3 regions of the Effusibacillus consociatus genome follow, and region 2 is predicted to be linked to each of the others. Evidence: riboswitches for the same ligand, from Rfam matches in the RefSeq annotation. Region 2 holds a riboswitch; each other region holds the start of a gene.

Region 1 (3,280 bases), on a different contig from region 2:
CACGGTCTTTGCGGTAAAAATTCGGTCATGATCAAAAAACTCCTTTCCCCTCGTGCAAGTCAAATTCCTTAAGGGTTTGGTAACCTTGACACAACAATGGAAACTGGGCTCCAATATCGTATGCGAAAAACGGGCGTGGGTGTTAAGCCCGTGCTTTTCTTTTTGCCAGAAGTTTTCGGAGGGTTTCGAAGGGAAGAGTGCCGGGTGCTGGCGGGGATGGGGCATCGTTGCCGGGAACACGGATAAGCCAGGTGGATAACGCTGTGGAAAGAAGGGCGAGACCTGCTACCGAAAGAAACATTGCAGCAGTTGAAAGTCCCATTAACCAGGTAAAAACAGGCGGACCAATAGCGACTCCGAGAAATCTGACCGATCCGTAAAAAGAGGTAACGATCCCACGTTCCTCCATACTCACGGCAGAGGTGATCAGCATATTTAAACAGGGCAATACCAGACCGGTTCCGATTCCGCTGATCACAAGCAGGGCCAGCAGCAGGTAAGTATTTCTGACAAAGGAACCGGAACCCAGGGAAACGGCGACGAGGATCATCCCGACGATAATCAGCGTCTTCATTAACCCTTTTTTCTTTTTAATGTTGGATCCGGTGATATAAGAGCTCAAGGACATCGCGAGCAAAGGAATTGCTAATATTCCGCCCTTCAACAGTCCATCAATTTTGTATGTTTCTTCCAAAATCTGAGACAAGTAAAAGAGAACCCCAAACAGAATGAAAAGCGAGCTTGCACCCGCAAAGTAAGCTGTGAGCAGCCATTTCCATTCCCGCTTAAAAATTTTTTTTAGTGATTGTAAGTATTCCGGTATTTTTTGACTTTCTCCCGTTTTCTTCGGTTCCTTTATGAAATACCAGATTGCAAGCGCTGCCGGAATACATAAAACAGGGAAAGCCAAAAAGGCGCCGTACCAAACAATCATTGCAATCAATACACCTAAAATCGGACTCAGGACTTTACCCAGCCCGTTGGAAGCCTCTATTAATCCAAGGGCTTGACTGCGGGCACCTCCTTTGAAAATATCTCCCGCCAGAGCCATCGCAATCGGTGCCGTTCCGGCAGCACCAATCCCCTGCAGAACTCGACCAGCCATGATGATTGCATAGGGCTTCGCCAGCATGAAAGCTGCCAGGCCGGATATGAGACCACCAAGAGCATACAAAAGTAATGCGGGAATAATCACGATCTTGCGGTTAAACCGATCCGAAAGGAAACCGGCCAGAGGGATTATGATTCCCGCCGGAACCGAAAACAGTGTGATAACCAAACTTGCTTGAAATTTGGATATATCAAGCTGTTCCTGCATAGTCGGCAGAATGGGGATCAGCATCGAATTGCCCAACACCATGATAAGCGGAACGCTTCCGAGAGCGATGAGCGGCAGAACCGAAACTTTGGAACTGGTAGAGGTTGATTGCGCCATTCCGTTCAGTCCTTTCCTCAGTGTACAAGTAGTGTATCCATGAATCAGACTCCGATTGCAGGCAGTTGTTGTTAATCCACTCTTGACGAGCTGGCCCAAAGGTTGTACAGTGTATCCAAGAACCAAAGAACTGAATTATTTTGACTCTTATCCAGAGCTGGCGGAGGGACTGGCCCGATGAAGCCCGGCAACCTGAATCTTGTTTAAGATTTGTGGTGCTAATTCCTGCAGGTAGTACCTGACAGATAAGAGGAGGACTTCGGAAATTCACAAGGTCTTTCTCTTTAGAGAAAGGCCTTTTTTAAGTCAGGAGGAGATCACGATGAAAATTGAGACACGTTTGGCGCAAGCAGGGAATCGTCAAGATCCGCGCACAGGAGCAGTATCACTGCCGATTCATCATTCCACCACATTTTCTCATCCCGCTTTGGGGCAAAGTACAGGTTTCGATTATACACGAACTTTAAACCCGACGCGAAAAGTGCTGGAGGATACGATTGCCGACTTGGAGAACGGCACCAGAGGGTTTGCGTTTGCTTCCGGGATGGCTGCAATCGGCTGTTTGTTTGAAATATTTGAGCCCGGGGATCATTTGATTGCATCCAATGACTTGTACGGTGGTACGTATCGATTGTTGGAACAAATTTTGCGAAGAAAAGGCATCACCACCACCTATCTGGATTCCGGGGACTTGGCGGCTGTGGAAGCGGCTGTGCAGCCGAACACGAAAGCGATTTTTATCGAGACTCCGACCAATCCGACAATGAAGATCACTGATATAAAGGGCTGTGCCGCCATTGCGAAAAAATACGGTCTGCTGACGATTGTGGACAATACGTTTATGACCCCTTATTTCCAGCGTCCGCTGGACCTTGGCGCAGATATCGTACTTCACTCGGGAACCAAATATCTTGGTGGTCATAACGACGTGTTGTGTGGATTAATCGTGGTTAAGGATGAAGAACTGGGCGAGAAATTATTCTTTTTGCAAAACTCGATTGGGGCAGTGTTGGGACCGCAAGATTGCTGGTTGATGATTCGTGGGATGAAAACTTTGGCTCTTCGGATGGAGAAACACCAGGAGAATGCCCAGCTGGTTGCAGCATGGCTCGTTAAGCACCCGCAGGTAACAAAGGTGTATTTTCCGGGCCTAACCGATCATGAAGGCAAAGAGGTTCATGAAAAACAAGCTGCAGGATACAGCGGCATGCTGTCATTTGAAGTGGCAGACGAAAATATGATCGAGCCGATTTTGGCAAGTGTGAAAATGATTACTTTTGCCGAAAGTCTTGGGGGCGTGGAATCGTTAATCACCTATCCGGCAAGACAGACCCATTTTGATATTCCGAAAGAAGTACGGGAGGCTTATGGAGTAACAGACAGACTTCTGCGCTTTTCGGTTGGTATTGAACACTACCAGGATATCATTGAGGATCTGGCTCAAGCTTTAGAGGCGGCCAAGGTTGGGGCGGTGTCAAAATGAAATTTCAGACGAAAGCTCTTCATACCGGGGTAGAGGTCGATCCGATAACCGGCGCCTCCAGTGTTCCGATCTACCAAGCTTCTACCTTTCATCAGGAGGAATTTGATTCAACCCAGGAGTTCGATTACGCCCGTTCGGGTAATCCTACCCGAAAAGCGCTGGAACATATTATCGCGGAACTCGAAGGAGCAAACTACGGGTTTGCGTTTGCATCCGGCATGGCTGCAATCACGGGAGTATTGCTGACCTTGTCCTCCGGATCGCATGTTGTTGCTTGTGAAGACATTTACGGCGGAAGTTTTCGGGCGCTGACCCGTGTGTTTTCCCGTTTGGGGATTCAAACTGCTTTTGTGGATGCTTCC
Region 2 (3,280 bases):
GCATTCGGGCCGCCATGCATTCAAAGACCATATCGCGTCCCTCGGGTACGATCTTGATGGTGAGGCTTTGAACACAGTATTCCGCAAGTTTAAAGATCTTTGTGACAAGAAGAAGTATGTAACGGACGAGGACATTCTGTCCCTGCTCCTGGAATACGAAGTTGATACTTCCAAGCTTTCGTATCGTTTAGAATTCATGCAGGTATCCTGCGGTACACACGGCGTTCCGACAGCAACCGTTGGGTTAATCGATGACGAACAAGGTCTGCTGCAGGAAGCGGCTGTTGGAAACGGGGCGTTCGATGCGATCTCCCGTGCAATTGATCGGATTACCGGGGAACAGGTGGAACTGCTCCATTACCAGATCGACTCGGTAACTGGGGGACAGGACGCTCTCGCGGAAGTGAGAATTCAAATTCGGCAAGGTGAGATTGTCAGCAATGGGCGAGCCACTTCTACGGACACGCTGGAAGCGGGTGCCCGGGCCTATCTGGATGCTGTTAACCGATTAATTATGAAACGCATGGATACTTTCGGCAAAGATTATCGACGGATGAAAGAGAAGGCTGATCTCCACGCCTAAGAAGATTTTTGCTACCAAAGTCCTATCTGCATCCCAAGCGCTTTCCCCTTCTGCGGAAAGTGCTTGTTTGTTTTTTAAAGGGACCCCTTGTCCAATCAAAGAAATTAAAAATAGGACTGAAGTACCTAGAGTCGTCGAACCTCTCTGTTATAAATTATTAACACCATTTACAGGTGCAATTGAAGAATTTGGTATTGGGGTTTCGGGGGAATACGGGGAGGACACGAGTATGCAGCAGAGGGAATTTTATCGTCTGAATATCACCGCTTTTTGTTCGCTTCGTTTGCGTAAATTGGGGGCGAAGCAGCTGCCTTTCGGGGATGAGTTCGAGGTGGAAATTCAAAATATTTCGGGTGGCGGGCTTTGCTTCCTGACGGATCGCGATTTGCCCATCAGCGAAGTTTTGGTATGGCAATTTCAGATTGATATTCCGAATCATGAAATCAACGTTTACGGTCAACTAGTTTGGAAACAAGCAGAAACGGAAGAGATGTTTCTGTATGGAGTAAAATTCCTTTTCTTCAAAGAAGATGAGCAAAGGAATCTGATCTCAAAAATTAATACTCTCCAAATACGTCGTAAGCAAGCGGAAAAGTACGCAGCATGGTAATCGAAATATTTTCCTGAAAAATCCTGCAAATTAATTTTTAATAATTGCGGGATTTTTGATTTTTTTGTTTCATTTTTTTGTATTGACTTTATCTTTCTGGGTACGATATACTCGTTCTTGTATTTTTAAAATGATAAATTGAATACAAATGATTTGGAAATTCTTCTTATCAAGAGAGGCGGAGGGACAGGCCCAATGAAGCCCGGCAACCGGCTCATCCTAATGATGGGTGTCGCGGTGCCAATTCCTACAAGATCGTTTGATCTTGACAGATGAGGAGGGGCGCTGGATACAACAACCCTTTTTCATTCTGTGAAAAGGGTTTTTTTATTGAACGGAGGTGAAACGGATGATTCTGCTGCAAAATCTTTATAAAGATTATCAGGTGAATGGGAAACTGGTTCCTGCTTTGCGCGGAATCGATCTTTCGATAGAAAAGGGAGAAATTTTCGGTGTGATCGGCCATTCCGGGGCGGGAAAGAGTACACTGATTCGCTGTATCAATCTGTTGGAGCGTCCGACTTCCGGGAGCGTAGTCGTGGATGGTGTGGATCTGACGGCTTTGGAAGATCGGAAGCTGCAGGAACAGCGCCGACAAATCGGCATGATTTTTCAACATTTTAACCTGCTTTCATCTGCCACTGTCGCGGAGAATGTGGCGTTCCCGTTGAAACTTGCCAAACGGCCCAAGGCGGAGATCGAGCGCAAGGTATCGGAGCTGCTGTCTCTGGTCGGTTTGGAAGGACATCGGAACAAATATCCGGCTCAATTGTCCGGAGGGCAAAAACAGCGTGTCGGAATTGCGAGAGCATTGGCAAACGATCCTAAGGTGCTGCTGTGTGATGAAGCGACATCTGCGCTTGATCCGCAAATAACCAACTCGATTCTTGCCTTGCTGCGAGATATTAACAGGAAACTCGGCATCACTATTGTATTGATCACACACGAAATGCATGTGATCCGTTCGATTTGTGACGGGGTCGGAGTGATTGACGGAGGGAGAATTGTTGAGTCAGGAAAGGTCGTCGATGTATTTTTGAAACCTCAGCACCCGACAACGCGGGAATTTGTCGAGCAAGTGGCTGACTCGGTGGAACTGAGAGAAACGGTGGCACACGAAAAATCTTCCGGTGACCGAATCATTGTCCGCATCACTTTCCTGGGCGAGCAGACTTACCGGCCGATTTTATTCCAAACCATGATGGAAACCGGTACTTCGTTCAATATCCTGCAAGGTACGATTTCCCGGATGAAAGATACACCCTACGGTCAACTGGTCGTGGAATTGGATGGCGACGCCCAACAAGTCAATTCGACCATTGAAGCATTGCGCCTGCGTGGGCTTGATGTGGAGGTGATCTAGTTGGAATTGACATTCGAAAATTTGGATTGGGCAGAGATTGGACAGGCAACCATCGATACGTTGATTATGCTGGGGCTCTCGGGATTCTTTACCGTTTTGATCGGGTTGCCGCTGGGAGTGTTCTTATTTTTAACTTCACGAGGACAGCTGCTTGAAAATCGGGTATTCTATTCAGTTACATCTTTTGTTGTAAATATCCTGCGATCGGTGCCGTTTATTATCCTGATGATCCTGCTAATCCCGTTCACCAAGCTGGTTGTAGGGACTTCAATCGGCGTGGAGGGTTCCATTCCGCCGCTTGTGATTGGCGCGGCCCCGTTTTTTGCCCGGTTGGTGGAAACTTCCCTGCGTGAAGTGGATCGCGGAGTCATTGAAGCGGCCCAATCAATGGGAGCCTCAAACTGGCACATTATTTGGAAAGTGCTGCTGCCTGAATCCCGCCCGGGCCTTATCGCGGGAATCACGATCACTACGGTGGCACTTGTCTCCTACACAGCCATGTCAGGGGTAATTGGTGGCGGAGGACTGGGAGATTTGGCCATTCGTTACGGATATCAACGCTTCCAGACAGATGTCATGATTGTCACGGTTCTGATCCTGCTTGTGTTGGTTCAGATCCTCCAAACATTCGGAGACAGATTGGTTCTTCGCTTCAGCAGAAAATAATCGCAGGCAAGGTCGCAAAACGATCTTTCCATAGAGAAAAAATGAATCGCAAAAATTG
Region 3 (3,280 bases), on a different contig from region 2:
TAGCGTTCCAACTTCTCCGTGTTAACAATGGCGTAATCAAGCCCGGCTTTGGTGCAATGATAGAGGAACACGGCGTTCAGCACTTCGCGGCCTGTCGGCGGCAAGCCGAACGACACGTTCGACACGCCCAAAATGGTACCGCACTGAGGATACTCTTGTTTAATGAGACGAATCCCTTCTACCGTTTCAAGTGCGGAACCGATATATTGCTCATCTCCGGTACCGACAGGGAACACCAGCGGATCGAAGATAATATCCTGCGGGTTCACACCATACTTGTTCACCAGCAGATCATAGGAACGTTTGGCAACCTCCAGTTTACGTTCCCGTGTTACTGCCATCCCCTGCTCGTCGATAGTTCCGACAACAACCGCAGCCCCATATTTCGTGATAAGCGGAGCAACTTCCTCGAAACGTTCTTCCCCGTCTTCCAGGTTAATTGAGTTGATGATCGCTTTTCCCTGTGAATGCTTCAATCCCAGCTCAATCACTTTGGAATCGGTGGAATCGATCATCAGGGGCACTTTTACCTTTTTGACCACATAGTGCAGGAACTTCTCCATGTCCCCATACTCGTCCCGATCCGGATCCGCCAAGCAGATGTCGATCACATGAGCTCCCTTTTTCACTTGGGCTCGCGCAATTTCAGACGCGTCCTCATACAGCCCCTCTGCTATGAGAGTCCGAAACTTCTTCGATCCGATGACGTTCGTCCGTTCTCCCACCATCAGCGGACGATTGTCCGGCTCCAGGTACACGGTTTCGATCCCGGAAACTGCCGGGAGATGGCCCTCTGCAGCGTGACGCGGCTTATAGTCTTTTAATGCTTCTGCGAGTGCATGGATATGTTCCGGTGTCGTACCGCAGCAGCCCCCCGCAATATTCAACCAGCCTTGTTCTGCGAATCCGGCCATTTTTTTCGCAAGTGCTTGCGGGGATTCGTGGTAATGACCGTTCTCGTCCGGCAGTCCCGCATTCGGATAACAGCTGACCCCGCACTGAGCCAATTCTGACAGAGTACGCAAATGGTCACGCATGAACTCAGGGCCGGTTGCACAGTTCAACCCGACAGTGATCGGTTTCAAATGTTCGAGGGAAATATAGAACGATTCGATGTTCTGACCGGCCAATGTCGTACCCATTGGTTCAATGGTGCCGGATAACATCAGCGGAAGTTCCACACCGAGTTCGTCAAACGCTTTTTTAATTCCAAGGCTGCCCGCTTTCACATTGAGTGTGTCCTGTGCCGTTTCAAGCAGCAGGACGTCCACGCCGCCCTGTATCAATGCCTTCGCCTGCAGGTAATAATCTTCCGTCAGTTCCTCAAAAGTGGTTCCCCCTGTGACCGACAGCGTTTTTGTAGTGGGACCCATTGCACCCGCCACAAAACGAGGCCATTCGGGAGTAGACCATTTTCGTACTGCATCGACCGCCAGCTTCGCGGCAGCCAGGTTGATTTCATCCGCCCGGTCCTGCAGGTTATACTCTGCCAGTACCAGTCGGGTAGAGCCAAACGTATTCGTCTCAATGATGTCGGCCCCTGCTTCCAGATACTTCTCATGGATCGCTTGGATCACATCAGGACGTGTGAGGTTGAGGTACTCGTTGCAGCCCTCGTATTCTTCCCCGCCAAAATCTTCCGCAGTCAGATTTGCCTGCTGGATCATGGTCCCCATCGCCCCGTCGAGGATGAGAATTTTCTTCTTTAGTTGTTCCAAGATTGGATGTTGAATCTTGTTCGCTGACGTGCTCATGCTGGTTCCCCCTGTCTATAACAAAGCCCTCTCCAGAATGAGAGGGCTGATCGCTTCAAGTCCGCTCCTCCTATCTTCCAGAACGCTTTCTGCTGGAATTAGCACCGTGTGATCGCACCGGTTGCTGTGGTTTCATCGGGCCAGTTCCCTCCGCCACTCTGGATAGAAGTATGAAAATATTTTAATTTTTATTTAGTTTGCATGAAATAGTGAATGCTGTCAAGATGATTTATGCGGATTTATTACTCCAAAGCCATGTCCAGATCCTGCCATATATCTTCCACATCTTCGATCCCAACGGAAAATCGCACAAGCCCATCCCAAACTCCCGCTTTCTCCCGCTCTTCTTTCGGAATAATGGCGTGGGTCATGGAAGCCGGATGCTGAATCAGTGTACCGACATCCCCCAGTGAAACGGCCAGGGTACACAGTTTCACCGAATTCATGAGCTTGACGCCCGCTTCATATCCTCCCTTTAAGACAAAAGAAATCATCGCTCCCGGTCCCTTCATCTGCTTTTCCATGATCGCTTTGTCTTCAAATCCCGCCAATCCCGGAAAAAACACCTGAGCGACGGCATCGTGCTTTTCCAAACGCTCCGCCAAGACTTGTGCATTGAGTTGGGCACGATCCATCCGAATGTGCAATGTGCGCATCCCTTGAGAAAGAAGCCATGCATCCATCGGAGACATGACGGCCCCCATATTTTTCTGCACTTCTTTCCGCATCGGATCAATAATATCCTTTCTGGCCACCACCAGGCCGCCAATCAGATATCCATGACCGGACAGGTATTTGGTTGCGCTGTGCACCACAATATCAATTCCATGCAAAATCGGATTTTGCAAGTACGGGGACAGAAACGTGTTATCGACAACGGTCAGGATCCGTTTTTGCTTGGCCAAATCCGCCACACTGCTCAAATCAACCAGGGACAGAGTGGGATTTGAAGGCGTTTCGAAGTAAATCACTCTTGTTCGTTCTGTGATGTGGGGCTCCAGATCTTCTGCTGTTTTGAATGGGACAAACGTTACGTCGATTCCAAACTTTTTTACCGTTGTAGTAAGAAACGCATGAGTTGCCCCGTATAATGCAGTGTGGGCAATTACGTGATCTCCTGCCTGCAGAATCCCAAGGAGACAGCCTGTAATGGCCGCCATTCCTGATGAAAAAGCGAGACAACCTTCACCGAATTCAAGTTCCGCCACTTTCTCTTCCAACTCACGAACGGTCGGGTTTCCCAGACGTGTATACATGAACCCGGGGTCTTCCCCCGCAAAACGTTGGGCTCCCACTTCCGCATTTTCAAATACAAAAGTCGAAGTCATATAGATAGGTGGAATATGGGATCCATAGCCGGGATCTTTCTTGACTTTGACAAGTTTGGATGCATACTTCATTCAGTCGCTGCCCCCTTTTGTTCTCCCCTTTTGCCTTTCCCTATATTCTATCCTTCCCATTTATCCCTGGTACAAAGAATTAACCGCACGCCGGATTTGGCCCAAGCCCTGTTCCAAAATCAGACG

Evidence for each region. Region 2 has a riboswitch for S-adenosylmethionine ahead of ACFO8Q_RS20200 (methionine ABC transporter ATP-binding protein). Riboswitches for the same ligand answer to the same signal wherever they lie in the genome.
Region 1: linked by a shared signal. The riboswitch ahead of ACFO8Q_RS16045 (trans-sulfuration enzyme family protein) and the one ahead of ACFO8Q_RS20200 (methionine ABC transporter ATP-binding protein) in region 2 are both predicted to bind S-adenosylmethionine.
Region 3: linked by a shared signal. The riboswitch ahead of metH (methionine synthase) and the one ahead of ACFO8Q_RS20200 (methionine ABC transporter ATP-binding protein) in region 2 are both predicted to bind S-adenosylmethionine.

What each region holds. Positions count from the first base shown of each region.
Region 1 is NZ_JBHSHC010000112.1:213,608-216,887, forward strand. It holds gene comA (phosphosulfolactate synthase) at 1-29, opposite strand, end outside; gene ACFO8Q_RS16040 (MFS transporter) at 143-1,435, opposite strand; SAM riboswitch class I at 1,580-1,687, shown strand; gene ACFO8Q_RS16045 (trans-sulfuration enzyme family protein) at 1,758-2,918, shown strand; gene ACFO8Q_RS16050 (trans-sulfuration enzyme family protein) at 2,915-3,280, shown strand, end outside.
Region 2 is NZ_JBHSHC010000142.1:15,800-19,079, forward strand. It holds gene ACFO8Q_RS20190 (2-isopropylmalate synthase) at 1-583, shown strand, start outside; gene ACFO8Q_RS20195 (PilZ domain-containing protein) at 813-1,193, shown strand; SAM riboswitch class I at 1,357-1,472, shown strand; gene ACFO8Q_RS20200 (methionine ABC transporter ATP-binding protein) at 1,543-2,556, shown strand; gene ACFO8Q_RS20205 (methionine ABC transporter permease) at 2,557-3,222, shown strand.
Region 3 is NZ_JBHSHC010000044.1:51,630-54,909, forward strand. It holds gene metH (methionine synthase) at 1-1,754, opposite strand, end outside; SAM riboswitch class I at 1,822-1,923, opposite strand; gene ACFO8Q_RS06750 (trans-sulfuration enzyme family protein) at 1,997-3,154, opposite strand; gene ACFO8Q_RS06755 (hypothetical protein) at 3,215-3,280, opposite strand, start outside.